4 regions of the Exiguobacterium abrahamii genome follow, and region 2 is predicted to be linked to each of the others. Evidence: riboswitches for the same ligand, from Rfam matches in the RefSeq annotation. Region 2 holds a riboswitch; each other region holds the start of a gene.

Region 1 (3,903 bases), on a different contig from region 2:
CGCATGTATCTCGAAACGATTAAATAGTCACATTTTTCTATTTTAGAAAAATGATGGTGTGGTGCAAATGTTTCGTTTTGATGACGAAAGACCTGTTTCCCTTAGGAATCGTTGACTTCCGAAATAAAGTTCATCTATTCTTAATGAGAATGAAAAAAACTGATAATATATTTTTCCGTATTTTTTTCTTGCAAGGACGAATGAAGCAGACGAGAGGGGAAGTTTATCCATTATGAAACGTATTATTATTCGTGCAGGTATGACACCATTCGAACAGTTCGATGCTCCTTATTTGATGAAACATAATTCCATTGGAGGAAACGTTGGAAATCTTATCTATCAATACAGTATCTTTCGGACGTTGATGACAGAAGGTACGACGATTACACCTGACTATTACTATTACGACGAAGAACGGGCAGACGAAATCAATGCCAACTTTGATCTTTATGTCATTCCGTTAGCGGATGCATTCCGAAAAGAATTCGTACCGACGTTACGGAAATATACACGTCTCATCAAAAAATTAAAAATTCCAGTCGTCGTCATCGGTGTAGGGTTACGTGCACCGTTTGAACCAGACTTAGATGGTGGATTCCCATTCGATGAAGATGTCAAAGCATTCGTCAGTGCCGTTCTCGAGCGCTCGAGCATGCTTGGTCTTCGCGGGGAGATCACGTCGAAATACTTAACACGTCTTGGTTTCCGCGAAGGGATCGATCATCGCGTCATCGGATGTCCTTCGATGTACGCGTTCGGTCGCGACTTGCACATCCGTGAAACAAATATCACACCTGAATCGATGATTACGGTCAACTCGTCACGTTTGGCTCCACAAAACGTCCTTGATTTCATTACACGCGGAATGGAAGAGTACCCGAATCATTACTTCATTCCCCAGTGGATGAAGGAACTGAAGTTGACGTATACAGGAACGCACCCGATCGCAGATCTTTCAGTGACGAACTATCCGGTGAAGATGTCGGATCCTGCTTACATGAATGATCGGGTCCGCTTCTTCTTGAACGCACAGACATGGTTCGATTTCATCGGACAAGCAGACCTTAGTTTTGGTGCGCGCTTGCACGGAAATATCACAGCAACGCTTGCAGGTACGCCGAGTATCCTCATTCCAAAAGATGCACGGATGCGCGAATTGACGGATTACCATCAGTTGACGCATATTTGGGCGAACGACATTACAGCGGATACACAATTATCCGACGTCGTAGCAAGCGCTGACTTCCAAAGTCCGGCACGTGTTCAAGCGCGTAACTTCGACAACTTCGTTGACTTCTTGAACGTGAACGATCTTGAACATATCTATCAAGAGACGAACTATCCTGAGAATGTACCGTTTGACCGTCAAATGGCGCAAACCGAGTTGCTCCCACCAGTCCAGCCGATTTCTGGCGTGAGTCTTGAAGAAGCAGTCGCTCGTTTTGAACGGTTCTTCCCGGAACAAGAGAAGAAGATTGCGGATGCGCAAAAACAAACAAAAGCACAATTAGCTGAAAAAGATAAGAAAATCAAAGCATTGCAGAAACAAACAGGAATGGCTCAAAAGGATCAAGAGATTGCGGCACTCAAAGCGCAACTGGCTGCCCAAACGAAGAAAATGAAGCACCAGCAAGGAACATTGAATCGGAAAGCGGTTCGTGCAGCCTTGAAAACAGCGGATTTATTCGCTAAAAAGTAACCCTTCAAACATTCCGGATCGATACGATGCGGAATGTTTTTTTGATAGAAGTATTCTGAATTGTGTTGACAATTCGGAAAAGACTTGATAGGGTTAGGAACAATTACATACTTATCCAGAGAGGTGGAGGGACTGGCCCTATGAAACCTCAGCAACAGGTCGAAAGATACTGTGCTAATTCCTGCGGGTGCTGCACCCGATCGATAAGATTTCCGAATTGTCGACCGACGCATCCGTGAGGATGCGTTTTTTGTTTGAAGTAGGTGGAATGAGGAGGAAATGGATTCATGAAAACGAGCGGAGCATTTCGACGCAAGATGGAATCACGCCATCTGATCATGCTGTCGTTAGGTGGTGTCATTGGAACCGGATTATTTTTAAGTACAGGTTATACGTTGGAACAAGCAGGACGTGTCGGAACGATTTTATCGTATTTGATCGGGACCGTCGTCGTTTACTTAGTCATGTTAAGTCTCGGTGAACTCGCCGTGCATATGCCGGAAACCGGATCATTCCATAAGTACGCAACGAAGTACATCGGACCCGGTACCGGTTATACAGTGGCCTGGCTCTACTGGCTGACGTGGACGGTCGCCCTTGGTTCAGAATTCACGGCAGCAGGCATTTTGATGCAACGTTGGTTCCCGTCGATTCCGGTATGGGTGTTCAGCGCATTGTTCGCTGCGATGATCCTTGGTATCAACGTCTTGAAGGTTCGTGTGTTCGCTGAAGTCGAGTTTTGGTTCTCCGCTATTAAGGTCGTGACGATCATTGCGTTCATTTTACTCGGTGCGGGAGCAATCGTCGGCTTCATTCCACTGCAAGATGGTAGCCCGGCTCCATTCTTTTCTTCGTTAACCGAAGGCGGGTTGTTTCCAAATGGCGCTTTCGTCATCTTCATGACGATGCTTGCCGTGAACTTTGCTTACTCGGGAACGGAACTAATCGGTGTCGCAGCGGGTGAAGCAGTCGATCCGAAACGAACGATTCCGCTTGCAATCCGGACGACGATCTTGCGACTCGTCCTCTTTTTCGTCGGTACGATCATCGTGTTAGCCGTCTTATTACCAACGGATGGGAAAGGTGTACTCGAAAGTCCGTTCGTCGCCGTGTTTGAACGAATCGGAATTCCCTACGCGGCAGACGTGATGAACTTCGTCATTTTGACAGCGATCTTGTCGGCAGCGAACTCTGGACTTTACGCCGCCTCTCGGATGCTCTGGTCGCTTGCGAACGAACGCATGATTCCACGCTTCTTCGCCCAGGTGACACCAATTGGGGTTCCACTTCGAGCGGTATTGTTCAGCATGCTTGGTGGAGGACTTGCCTTGCTGTCTAGCATCTATGCAGCAGGAAGTGTCTATATCGCGCTCGTCTCGATTTCCGGTCTCGCTGTTGTCGTTGTTTGGATGAGTATCAGTGTTGCCCAGTATCGTTTCCGGAAACAATTCCTCCGCGAAGGGCATACGGTCGACGAATTGGTCTATCGCACACCACTCTTTCCATTTGTACCGATCGCCGCTTTCGTCGTTTGTTTGATTTCTCTGATTGGTATCGGATTTGATCCGACACAACGAATCGCCTTGTACTGTGGTATTCCATTCATCGTGATCTGTTATATCGTTCATGCGTTCACGAATTCTGCTCAGAAACGGAGTGTTGAAGATGTCCCGAATCAAAAATCCAGTTGATCAACGATTACAGGAAGTTCCCTTTCTTATTTTAGATGGTGCCCTTGCAACCGAACTTGAACAGAAGGGATTCGACCTGAACGACCCGCTTTGGTCAGCACGTCTCTTGATCGAAGCACCGGAACAGATCGAACACGTCCATCGTGACTACTTTGAAGTAGGTGCCGATGTCGCGATCACTTCAAGCTATCAAGCAAGTATCGAAGGATTCAAGCAACGTCATATCACGACAGCGGAAGCACAGGCGCTGATTCGACAAACGGTCACCTTGGCGCAAAAAGCACGCACGCGTAGCGGGAAGAGTGACGCATTGATCGCGGGATCAGTGGGTCCTTATGGTGCCTACTTAGCAGATGGTTCTGAGTATCGCGGTCATTATGGGGTGTCAGCAGATGTGCTAGAAGCCTTCCACAGACCACGGATCGAAGCATTGATTGAAGCGGGGGCTGATCTACTGGCATTTGAGACGATACCGTCGCTCGAGGAAGCTGTCGTGTTGTTCCGGATTCTCGA
Region 2 (3,903 bases):
GGTCCGCATAAGACAGAAGGCATTGGAACAGCGAAATGGCCAAGTCTCGTTCCGCGTGAACTCGTCGACGAGATTCATACGATTTCTGACCGCGATGCATTTGACGCGGTTCATACACTCGCTGCTCGCGAAGGATTACTCGTTGGTAGTTCAGCAGGTGCAGCGCTCGTTGCTGCGCTTGATATCGCGAAGCGTCACCCCGGCAGTACGATCGTCACCGTCTTCGCAGACAGTGCCGAACGCTACTTAAGCCAACAAATATTTGAAAAGGTGGACGAAACTCATGCGTAAGAAGACAGCATTGATTCATGGAGGAACAGGTGTCGACCGGGCAACAGGAGCCGTCACACCACCAATCTATCAAACAAGCACATACAAGCAGGATAAAATCGGTCAACTCAAGGACGGATACGAATACTCACGGACAGCGAACCCGACACGGACGAGCATCGAACGATTGATTGCGGATCTTGAGGGCGGCGCACGTGGTTTTGCCTTCGGTTCTGGGATGGCAGCGATTCATGCCGTCTTCCACTTACTTGAGTCTGGCGACCACATCGTCATGACGGATGATGTCTACGGTGGTACGTTCCGCTTGATGCAACGCGTCTTACCGAAGTTCAACATCCAAGTAACATTCGTCGATACGACGGACCTTGCGGCGACGGAAGCAGCGATCCAAGACAACACGAAGATCGTCTACGTCGAAACACCGACGAACCCGTTGTTGAAAGTAACGGACATCGAAGCGATCGCAACAATCGCCAAACGTCACGATCTTAAACTCGTCGTCGACAACACGTTTGCGACTCCATACCATCAACAACCACTCGCGCTCGGTGCAGATATCGTCTTGCACAGTGCGACGAAATACATCGGCGGACACTCGGATGTCGTCGCTGGACTTGTCGTCGTCAAAGATGATGCGCTCGGCGAAGAGTTGCACTTCATCCAAAACTCGACAGGCGGCGTGCTTGGACCGCAAGACAGCTTCTTGCTCGTCCGTGGTCTTCGTACACTCGGTATCCGGATGGATGCGATCGAAGAGACAGCCCATGATCTCGTTGAGTTCCTACAAGCGCAAGATATCGTCTCGAACATTTTCTACCCGGGACTTGCATCGCATCCTGGTCACGAGATCCAAGCGAAACAAGCGACTGGATTTGGTGGGATGATCAGCTTTGATGTCGGTTCAGCAGCGAACGCAGAAAAACTCGTCGAGGCGACACACTTCTTCACACTTGCTGAAAGTCTTGGTGCCGTCGAGAGTCTGATTTCCGTTCCTGCACGGATGACGCACGCGTCGATCCCAGCAGAACGTCGGGCAGAACTTGGCATCACGGACGGTCTCGTTCGGATTTCAGTTGGACTTGAAGACGCGGAAGATTTGAAAGAAGACTTAACACGTGCTTTCACGTTCCTCGAAAAAGTTTCTGAAAAAACTGTTTGACAACAAAAATAACCCCTGCTAATATTCAGAATATATTCTACAAACTTAATACCGAAACTCTTATCGAGAGTGGTGGAGGGACTGGCCCGATGAAACCCGGCAACCGCGGATTTAATCCGAAGTGGTGCTAATTCCAGCAGACAAAAGTCTGGGAGATGAGAGCAAATGGTTTTGTGTACTGAAAAAGTGCGCGCGTTTGCTCTAAAACGCGCGCACTTTTTTTATTTTAGGAGGGACAGTTGTGATTCGTTTACAAGACGTAGGAAAGATTTATCGCTCAAAGCGCGGAGCGGTCGAAGCCGTCGCGAATGTCGATCTGACAATCGAGCGCGGTGAAATTTTTGGAATAATCGGTTATTCCGGAGCAGGGAAATCGACCTTGATCCGATTGCTGAATATGCTTGAGGCACCAACGAGTGGTTCGATCCAAATCGATGGTGTTGAAATGACATCACTGAAACCAAAAGAATTACGAGGCGTCCGCAAGAATGTCTCGATGGTCTTTCAGCACTTCAACTTACTATGGTCACGGACGGTTGAAGAGAACATCATGTTCCCACTCGAACTCGGTGGCTTCCCGAAGGCACACCGAAAGGAACGGGTTGCGGAACTGATCCAACTCGTTGGTTTGGACGGACGCGAAAAAGCTTATCCGTCGCAATTATCCGGTGGTCAAAAGCAACGTGTCGGTATCGCTCGGGCACTGGCATCGAACCCGGATGTTCTCTTATGTGACGAGGCAACAAGTGCACTCGACCCGAAGACGACGGACTCGATTCTTGAGTTACTTGTCGATATCAACGAAAAACTGAAACTGACGATTGTCTTGATCACACACGAGATGCACGTCATTCAAAAAATCTGTCACCGGGTCGCCGTCATGGAAGCCGGTAAAATCGTCGAGCAAGGACCGGTCGCAGAGGTCTTCCGTCATCCGAAGCAAGCGATGACGAAGGAGTTCGTCAAACAATTGACGTCGCCGTCGGAAAACGAGTTGACGTTCGCGAAACTACGCGAACGGTACCCAACCGGAAAGATCGTTCAGTTGACGTTCGTCGGATCGACAGCGGAAAGCCCGATCCTCGCGGAAGTCATGAAGGATTCACCGGTCCTGTTCAATATCATCGGCGGAAACGTCGGTCAATCACAGGAAGGGGCACTCGGTACACTGTTCATTCAGTTGATTGGGGAAACAGCAGCAACACAAGCGGTCATCACGAAGCTTCAAGCCAGTGATGTTGAAGTGGAGGTGGATCACCGATGATTTCATTCTTTGACAACCTAGACTGGGACATGGTGTGGGAAGCGACAGGCAGTACCGTCTATATGACGGCAATCGCTGGGGTTTCGACATTCGTTCTCGGTTTGATCATTGGTTTACTATTGTATGCGACAAACGAAGAGTTGTTGTTCAAGAATCGGGCGTTCTATTCAGTGTTGAGCTTGGTCGTCAACGTCTTCCGTTCGATTCCGTTCATCATCTTACTGATCTTATTGATTCCATTTACGACAGCAATCGTCGGTTCGTTCCTCGGACCAACGGCAGCATTACCGGCACTGATTTTCGGTGCTGCACCATTTTACGGTCGGATGGTTGAACTCGCGTTACGTGAAGTCGATAAAGGTGTCATCGAGGCAGCTGAATCGATGGGCGCGACGAAGTTCCAAATCATCTATAAAGTCTTAATCCCGGAAGCGTTGCCTGCCATCGTTTCTGGTATCACGGTCACACTCGTCTCACTTGTCGGTTATACGGCAATGGCCGGAGTAGTCGGCGGAGGTGGACTTGGGGACATGGCCTTCATCGAAGGATTCCAGCGTTCTCAAAACGATGTCATCGTCATTGCGACACTCTTAATCTTAGCGATCGTCTTCGTCATCCAAATCATTGGTGATTTGCTGATCCGTGCGATCGATAAACGTTAATTCAAATTTTATTCATATTGGAGGAATCATTCATGAAAGTTTGGAAAAAATTCGTAGGTACTGCCGCTGTATCCGTTTTAGCAATCAGCCTTGCTGCATGTGGCGAAAAATCATCAGGATCAGGTAGCGACGACAAAACACTCGTCATCGGTGCTTCAAACGTACCGCACGCTGAGATTCTTGAGCACGTCAAAAAAGAATACGAAGCAAAAGGCTACAAGCTTGAAATCAAGAAGTTCCAAGATTACGTACTTCCGAACAAAGCACTCGCTTCAAAAGAAATCGATGCGAACTACTTCCAGCATGTACCGTATCTTGAGCAACAAGAGAAAGAAAACAAATCGTATAAGTTCGCGAACGCAGGTGGCGTTCACGTTGAACCACTCGGTATCTACTCGAAGAAATACAAGTCACTCGATAAGTTGCCAAACGGTGCAACGATCCTGACGAGCTCAAACGTCGCGGAACGCGGTCGTGTCTTGACGTTCCTTCAAAATGAAGGATTGATTAAACTCAAAGACGGTAAA
Region 3 (3,903 bases), on a different contig from region 2:
GAATTATAGTTCGTATTCGTATTGACGTCATACGTATAGATCGTACCTGACGCATCCTTAATGAACTCGATGCCTGCGACCGCGATCTGGTTCGCTTGGAGGAATGCTTCATACTTTTGGATGATCGGGTCATCGAAGCCTTCAACGATTTGGAACTTCATCGGTGTTTGCGGTGCTTCTTCACCGACTGGGCAGAACAAGTCGTCGATCACGCATGCATCCGCTGGGCAAAGCTCAAAACCTTCTGATGTATCGACTCGAACCGCGTAGACGAACTTTCCACCTACGAACTCACAACGTGTGATGTACGGTTCTGGTGCTTGAATATACTCTTGAATCAACGTGATGCCATCGACTGGTTCGTCGAATGTCGGACCGTCGAGATAAGCTTCAAGTGCTTCAATCGAGTGGAACAGCTGGACGCCGAGACCTTTTCCGGCACGGTTGTGTTTCGTGATGAATGACGAAACGCCGATTTCTTTTGCTGCTTGTACGATTTGATCGCGTCCGACGGCAGCCGTCGTCTTCGGTACACGAATCCCAGCCTTCCGCAACGCCGTGTATTGATTGACTTTGCTGACTTCAAGACGAAGCGCACGTGTTCCGTTAAAGACGGTCCGGTCATGCTCTTCTAACCAAGCGAGAACCCCTTCCGTCAACTCCGGCGCGTAACGATGCCCCCGCGTATGCGAAGAGGCACTCATCCGGCTGTAAAAGACGCCTTCTGGCGGCAGTTCATCCAGCGGAACGATTCCTTCATTCAAGTGCCACTGTTCATATGGTAATTCGAGTTCTTCGAGACGTTTGATGAGATGGTCCGTCCATTCTTGATTTTCGTGGAGAATATGAATTTTTGTCATGATTGTTGACCTACCTTTCGTTTCGCTTCGACCAGTGGCATTACGTCACGGGCAAAGCGTTCCATTTCTTCGAGTTGTGGTGAGAATTGTAATAAAAGTAACGTGACACCAACGGCTTCGAACGCTAGAATCCGTTCAGCGATTTGTTCTGGTGTTCCGATCAAGTTCGGTCGTAGACCACGGTTCGAGACGGAATAATCGTTCCGCTCGACCTGTTGCTCCAGTTGCGATTTACTGATGAAATCCTGATAACCGGCATAACCGGCGCTGTCTTCCTTGACGTCTGTAATGCGTTGCCACTCAAGAAGCGCTTCTTCTTCCGTATCTCGACAAATGATGTAGGCCGCAAGACCGAAGCTCTCGAGCGGCGTTTGTCCCGTCGCTTCCCGGCGTACTTTCATATCGCTGATTTTATGAGCTACTTCTTCGACCGTGCCCCCATGCATGACATAAGCATCACAGTGTTCGACGATCGTTCGTTTTCCAGCTTCACTCTCTCCACCAGCGTAGAGCTTGATGCCTGGACGCTGGACCGGCTTCGGATGGAGTTCTGCTTGCTCGATCGTGTAGTGATGACCGGAGAAGCTATACGGTGACGCATCTGCCCATAGTCCCTTCATGACCGTGACGAACTCTTCCGTCCGAGCATAGCGTTCATCGTGTGCTGTGAAGATACCGTTGTATTGTTTGGCTTCCTCTGCCCACCACGCCGAAACGACGTTGAGTGTAAAGCGTCCACCACTCAACTGATCGATGTTTGCCGCCATCTTCGCCGTCGTCGCTGGATTATGAAACCCGGGACGAACCGCTGTCATGATCTCTAAGCGTTCTGTCGTTGCAGCAATCGCTGCTGCCGTCGTCCATGCTTCAAGACTCGGTTCCTTGATGCCTTTGATATCATTCAAATTCAATTCCGCAATCAACGTCGTCGAGAAGCCGATCCGCTCTGCTGTTTGTGCGACTTGTTTTGCATAATCGAAGGTCGGTGGCATCTGTTCATTCTCGACGTTACGTAACCATCCCCCAAAAATCGGTAACCAAAAACCATACTCCACTCCATCATCCCCCTTATCATAAAAAACGCTCTTTTCGAAGTTCGAAAAGAGCGACGGTATCTTATCCTGTCCGCTCTTATCTTCGGAAGGTATCCCTTCCTGGAAGTAGCACCTTCCGCCACGGCGGGGTTGCTGAAGTGTCTTCGGGCCAGTCCCTCGACTTCTCTAGATAAGATGTGTTGCATTCATCGTACAGAATTCACTGAACTAAAGCAACCATTAAACCGTCTTTTCCAATCGGAATTATTTCGCGCATAAAAAATCCCGACGTCGTGTCGGGATTCCGGATTAATATGGTGCGACGAAATCTGATGTTGGCTCTGGTGCTTGTTCACCACGAACACGATCATAGAATTTTGCCATTGTAACGCTGAAGTATGGTCCAACCCATAAGACAGCAAGACCAAGTGTAACAATCACAAGTAATGCCCAACCAATGAATGATAGGAAGAGTAAGAATGCTTCCATCTTATGACCATCCATGAGTTGGCGTGAACGCGTGATGGCCTCGAGGATACCGATCGATGGTTCATCTCGAAGGATGTAGAACGTCAACAGGTAAGAGAACGACTTGATGATCCCTGGGATGATCAAGAGTAGTGTCCATAGGAATAAGAAGACCGCTTGCACAATCGAGACGCCGATGACTTTGCCGAAGATTTTATACGGCTCGAACAAATCAGCTACTTTGACTTCTTCATTGCGTGCGAACGACATCGCGACCCACGTCCAACCCGCTGCGATTGGGATCAATAAAATCGAAAGAATGATACTGACCGCACTCATCGCATTTAGGTCTTCGTTAGGATCAGGTCCGATGAACGTCGGAACGCTCTGGATGATAGAAAACAGTACGAACATGAGGATGGCAAACCCCCAACGACCGCTGAGCGACTCCTTCGCTGCTTTTTTTAATTGAGATGACATGAGTAAGGTCCTCCTTGAAAAATAAGTTCTTACCTTACTTTACGGTCGAATTCTTCTAATGTTTCACTGCTTTTTCAATAATTTTCCCTCTTGTTTCTTTTTAAGCCAAGCGCTCTCAAGTTGCCGCTCACACGCCGTGTATAACGAACGTCGACCATCGAGGCGTTCCATCGCGAATGGAATACCATGCTTTTTCGCCTGAGCGATGACATGCGCACTCGCTGCATGAGAGACACGGCTCGTCACGACGACGATCGCGTCCGTCTTTTTGGCGAGACAGGCAATCTTTTTCGCGGACTGTGCGTCCCCTGCCAGATGAATCAATTCGATTCCCGTCGGCGCAAAGAACTCGCGATAGACAGCGGTCTGTTGTTCGTTTCCGACAATGACGAGACGCATTCCTGTGAAGCGCGTGAAATCAAGCGGTGTCTTATCAACGAAATCCATCAATTGTCCGGGTACAGCTGTCGTCACGATCGGTTCAATCGTTCGCTCTTTTTGCATACGGACGCGACGCTGCGCTTTTTTAGCTTTCGGCACCGGTTGCCGTTTCATTTTTCGTGCATACCGATTTGACTTTTTTGTTGTCACAGGCGTCTTCACTACCTGTTGCTCCACCTCTGATCGGCGGTTGGATGATGTATTGACGACCGGCTCTTCATACGTGAACGGATGCTTCCAAGCAATCGTCAGTGTATCCTTCCGTCCCCGCCACATGACGAGATCGACGAGCTGCCCTGCTTCCAGTCGGAAATAACGCATGTCTTCGACCGGTACGACATAATAAAATGGCTTTCCTGACTCATCTTGCAGTGGACCATCCACCGTTCTCTCAATGATGCCATGTGCCTTGACGATTGCTTGTTCAAACACTAGACGCTCTGGATTCTCTCTCATCCGATCCGTCGAAACGACAGCTTCGATGCGGCAAATCGTTTTATGATCATCCTCCCGTTCCATTCGAACACGTACTTCCATGCCGTGCTCGAGATTCCAATCGCGGACGTCTCGTTCTGAAATATGACTGCCGGACCACTCTAATAAAGTACCGCCTTTTAATC
Region 4 (3,903 bases), on a different contig from region 2:
CGTCGGTCGTGTCGCAAGTAACGTCGCTGATGTCTCAAGCAAGGCTTGCTTGTAGACCGGAAGCGCCGCTTCAAAGCGGTACGCTTCTTGAACGAGCACGAATCCACCGAATAAGCTGATCGCAGGTGCGCCCCGGACACGTAGTTGTTTGATCGCCTCAACCGCTTGCGCGAGATCAGCAATGACTTCATAGTGCTCTTCTTGCGGTAGACGTGTCTGATCGAGAATCGTCAAGACACGGTCTTCGTAACGAATACTTTGAACGAATGTAGTCATCGGCTGAGTTCCTCCGTTACGTCAAAGTTTCGTAAATCATCGAATGTTCGGCATTCTGTACGGCGTTTGATTAACGCCGATCCTAGACGGAGCACGTGACGTTTTCGCTCTAAGCGTTCCGTCGTTGAATCGATCGATTCTAAATCAGCGACCGGTGCAAGACCGATCGTCCGCCGAATCAATTCGCAACCGGCAAAGCCAAGGGCATCCTGCAAGATCGTGCTCAGTACATCATCGACGAGTCCTGATGCCTGGAACGGTTCGACGGCTTCCCGTTCCCATAATGCACGGAACGTTGAAGCGAACGTCAGCCAGAACGTATCAATGTCCTTGATTCGGGCGTCACGTCGTGTAGGGTAATCCGGATATGCTGCGAAGAATAGATGCGCAATGAACTGTCCGACATCGAATCCGAATGGACCATAAAAGGCGAATTCTGGATCGATGACTTTCGTTTCCGTCGCCGAGGCGAAGATGCTGCCTGTATGTAGATCGCCGTGCAGCAATGCATCTCCTTTCGTGATGAAGAGCGCTTCGAGTTTTGCGACTTCGCGTTTCAACTCATCGTCTGCCCATAGACGTGCCACCTCTTCTTCGAGTCCGGATTCAATCTCGTTCGTCTCCGCGTCATGAAACGGATCCGTGAAGATTAATTTTTCCGTGATGTCGCACAAGTCTGGATTGTAGTACGTTCGGGCGACACGTTTCTTTTCAACCGGACCAAGCGCAAAGTCCGATGTATGGAATAACGTCCGAGCGAGATAAGAACCGATATGTTCCGCAAGCAACGGATACTGTTCACCTGCGAGTAAACCGCTTCGAACGATCGTCAGATGTGAAAGATCTTCCATGACCGTATACGCCTCTTCATGACTAGCATGAAAAACACGTGGCACGAACGGTACCGCATGCCGTGCGAATTCACGGAGTGCGGATTGCTCGATCCACGCCCGTTCGAGCGATAACGGCCAGCTCTCCCCGACGACCTTCGCATATGGTAATGCTTGTTTTAAAATCAAGCGATGTTCACCCTCTCGAATTCGAAAAACGAGGTTGAGGTTGCCGTCGCCAATCTCTTCTGCTTCGACGGCTCCGTCGCCGATCAGTCCTAATGTCCGAACACGATCAATCGCGTCCTGTTCTGTGAATGCTTTGTATGTCATCTCAGTTTCCCCCTATGTGATACACGAAAAAGCGCCTCTTTTCGTCATCGAAAAGAGGCGCAGGAAAGTCACTGCGTCCTCTTATCTCTCAGACGAAACGTCTGTTGGATGTAGCACCGTGCCTAGTGGTCGGTTGCTGCGGCGTCATCGGGCCAATTCCCTCTGCCAACTCGCGATAAGAGTCGTATGTAGTTGTCGTGTGTGATATTGATTTGAATCTTACGCAATCGACTTCCTCGCTGTCAAATCGAAATCAAGCAGAAACGGACATCATTTTTAAGTCATCTATAGAAAGAGTATTTTCAAAAAAATAAATTTTCTAAAAATAGTTTGACAAGTCACGATTCTCATGTAAAAATTGCAATTAGATTTCACAATTTCATCCAATTCTTATCAAGAGCAGACGGAGGGACAAGCCCTACGATGTCGCAGCAACCGACCTTTTGGCACGGTGCTAATTCTTGCAGCTACTAAGCTGACAGATAAGAGTCCACGTTCGAATCATTCATGGTCTCTTGTCGCTGACGAGAGACCATTTTTTTGTTGAAGGAGGAAAGACATGGCTTATATCACTGCTACTTATCAATTGACTGTCCGTGATCGACTCGAGCAGCGCGCTGAACAACTCGCGCTTGGTCTGACAGTCGGTTCTTGGACGGAACTGAATCATCTCGAACAACAACAACTCGCCTCGTTCAAAGGGGAAGTCGTACATACCGAAGAGCGCGATGGCAAAGGATATATCACGATTCGTTACCCGGAACATAACGTATCGCGCGACTTTTCTGCGATTCTGACGACCGTCTTCGGGAAACTCTCACTCGACGGTGAAATCAAATTAACAGAATTGCTACTACCCGATACATTTACGTCGGACTTTCCAGGTGCGAAGTTCGGGATCGAAGGGGTCCGTTCCTTGATCGGTGTCGAAGATCGCCCATTATTAATGAGCATCTTCAAAGGAGTCATCGGACGCGATTTATCGTTCCTTCGTGATCAACTCGAAGGACAACTCGCTGGTGGGATTGATCTCGTCAAGGACGATGAGATCCTATACGACAATCCGTTGACACCGACGATTGACCGGGCACGGATCGGACGTGAGGTCATCGATGCTCACTTCCAACGGACCGGTAAACGTGCGTTATATGCGATCACACTCAGCGGTCCCGTCTTTACGCTCAAGGATCAAGCCAAGCGATTGATTGATGCTGGAGCGACTGCTTTCTTGCTGAATACCTTCACATACGGACTCGACGTCTTACGCGAACTGGCAAGTGATCCGGAAATCAACGTTCCGATCTTCAATCATCCGGCATATAGCGGTGCGTTGATCGCTAGCCCGAATCACGGAGTCGCAGCCCCTGTCTTACTCGGCACATTACCGCGTGCTGCTGGAGCAGACTTGACGCTATTCCCGTCTCCTTACGGCAATGTCGCTTTGCCAAAGGATGTCGCTCGTGGCATCGCGGTCGAAGCGACCCGTCTCGGGCAGACAAAATCAATCTTCCCGGTTCCTTCAGCCGGTATTCATCCTGGACTCGTCGCTCAACTCGTACGGGACTTCGGGATCGATTCCGTCATCAACGCCGGTGGCGGCGTACATGGTCATCCGCAAGGTGCTGCGGCTGGCGTCATTGCTTTCCGTCAGGCACTCGATGCGGCACTCGCAAATGAATCCCTATCGACGGCAGCATCGCGTCATGAAGAATTACGAATTGCCCTCGACGCTTGGGGGATCAAGTCATGACCGTACGGATTCTTTGTGACTTCGACGGGACGGTGACGACACAGGATAACATCATCGCACTCATGCAGGCATTTGCGCCAGCGCGTGACTTCGAACCGTTAAAACGCGGCGTACTCGACCGGACGTTATCGATTCAAAGTGGTGTCGGACAAATGTTCGCACTTCTGCCATCTGATGGGAAAGCGTCCTATCTTGACTTTTTACTGGAGCGCGCCGTCATTCGCGACGGATTTTCGGAGTTGCTTCAGTACAGTCGTCGTCAAGACATCGATTTCTCGATCGTCAGCGGTGGAATGGACTTTTTCGTCGAACCGATCTTAGCGCCCTTCCTCGACCAAGAACAGATTTACTGTAACGTCGCTGATTTCAGTGGTCCATTCGTCCATATCGATTGGCCAAACGCCTGCGATGCCCATTGTACGAACGGGTGCGGCTGTTGTAAAACGTCCGTTGCCCGGACACTACGTAAAGACGGTGACGTCATCATCGTCATCGGCGACTCGGTGACGGACTTCGAACTCGCAAAACAAGCGGATCGTGTCTATGCCCGTGATTATCTGATCACGTTGTGTGAAGAGAACGATATCGCCTATACACCGTTTGAGACGTTCCACGATATCGTTCATGATTTAACACGAGCGGAGGTGACAACATGACATTCATGCGACGCTATGAAGAATTACGTGCCATCAAACAAGAGCTTGCGGCGCGTGA

What was found. A riboswitch is a leader RNA that binds a small molecule or an ion and turns the genes downstream of it on or off. The one in region 2 is predicted to bind S-adenosylmethionine.
Region 1: linked by a shared signal. The riboswitch ahead of ITJ88_RS14165 (amino acid permease) and the one ahead of ITJ88_RS02260 (methionine ABC transporter ATP-binding protein) in region 2 are both predicted to bind S-adenosylmethionine.
Region 3: linked by a shared signal. The riboswitch ahead of ITJ88_RS14030 (LLM class flavin-dependent oxidoreductase) and the one ahead of ITJ88_RS02260 (methionine ABC transporter ATP-binding protein) in region 2 are both predicted to bind S-adenosylmethionine.
Region 4: linked by a shared signal. The riboswitch ahead of ITJ88_RS11320 (2,3-diketo-5-methylthiopentyl-1-phosphate enolase) and the one ahead of ITJ88_RS02260 (methionine ABC transporter ATP-binding protein) in region 2 are both predicted to bind S-adenosylmethionine.

The regions. Positions count from the first base shown of each region.
Region 1 covers NZ_JADOYC010000005.1:190,391-194,293, reverse strand. The annotation lists gene ITJ88_RS14175 (ketopantoate reductase family protein) at 1-27, shown strand, start outside; gene ITJ88_RS14170 (polysaccharide pyruvyl transferase family protein) at 233-1,699, shown strand; SAM riboswitch class I at 1,808-1,909, shown strand; gene ITJ88_RS14165 (amino acid permease) at 1,987-3,390, shown strand; gene mmuM (homocysteine S-methyltransferase) at 3,365-3,903, shown strand, end outside.
Region 2 covers NZ_JADOYC010000001.1:455,024-458,926, forward strand. The annotation lists gene ITJ88_RS02250 (PLP-dependent cysteine synthase family protein) at 1-291, shown strand, start outside; gene ITJ88_RS02255 (bifunctional cystathionine gamma-lyase/homocysteine desulfhydrase) at 284-1,450, shown strand; SAM riboswitch class I at 1,508-1,612, shown strand; gene ITJ88_RS02260 (methionine ABC transporter ATP-binding protein) at 1,692-2,714, shown strand; gene ITJ88_RS02265 (methionine ABC transporter permease) at 2,711-3,376, shown strand; gene ITJ88_RS02270 (MetQ/NlpA family ABC transporter substrate-binding protein) at 3,409-3,903, shown strand, end outside.
Region 3 covers NZ_JADOYC010000005.1:163,750-167,652, forward strand. The annotation lists gene ITJ88_RS14025 (ATP-grasp domain-containing protein) at 1-860, opposite strand, end outside; gene ITJ88_RS14030 (LLM class flavin-dependent oxidoreductase) at 857-1,915, opposite strand; SAM riboswitch class I at 1,989-2,091, opposite strand; gene ITJ88_RS14035 (DUF975 family protein) at 2,204-2,842, opposite strand; gene ITJ88_RS14040 (DUF2325 domain-containing protein) at 2,906-3,903, opposite strand, start outside.
Region 4 covers NZ_JADOYC010000003.1:15,454-19,356, forward strand. The annotation lists gene mtnA (S-methyl-5-thioribose-1-phosphate isomerase) at 1-276, opposite strand, end outside; gene mtnK (S-methyl-5-thioribose kinase) at 273-1,439, opposite strand; SAM riboswitch class I at 1,518-1,621, opposite strand; SAM riboswitch class I at 1,827-1,928, shown strand; gene ITJ88_RS11320 (2,3-diketo-5-methylthiopentyl-1-phosphate enolase) at 1,999-3,189, shown strand; gene ITJ88_RS11325 (2-hydroxy-3-keto-5-methylthiopentenyl-1-phosphate phosphatase) at 3,186-3,845, shown strand; gene ITJ88_RS11330 (methylthioribulose 1-phosphate dehydratase) at 3,842-3,903, shown strand, end outside.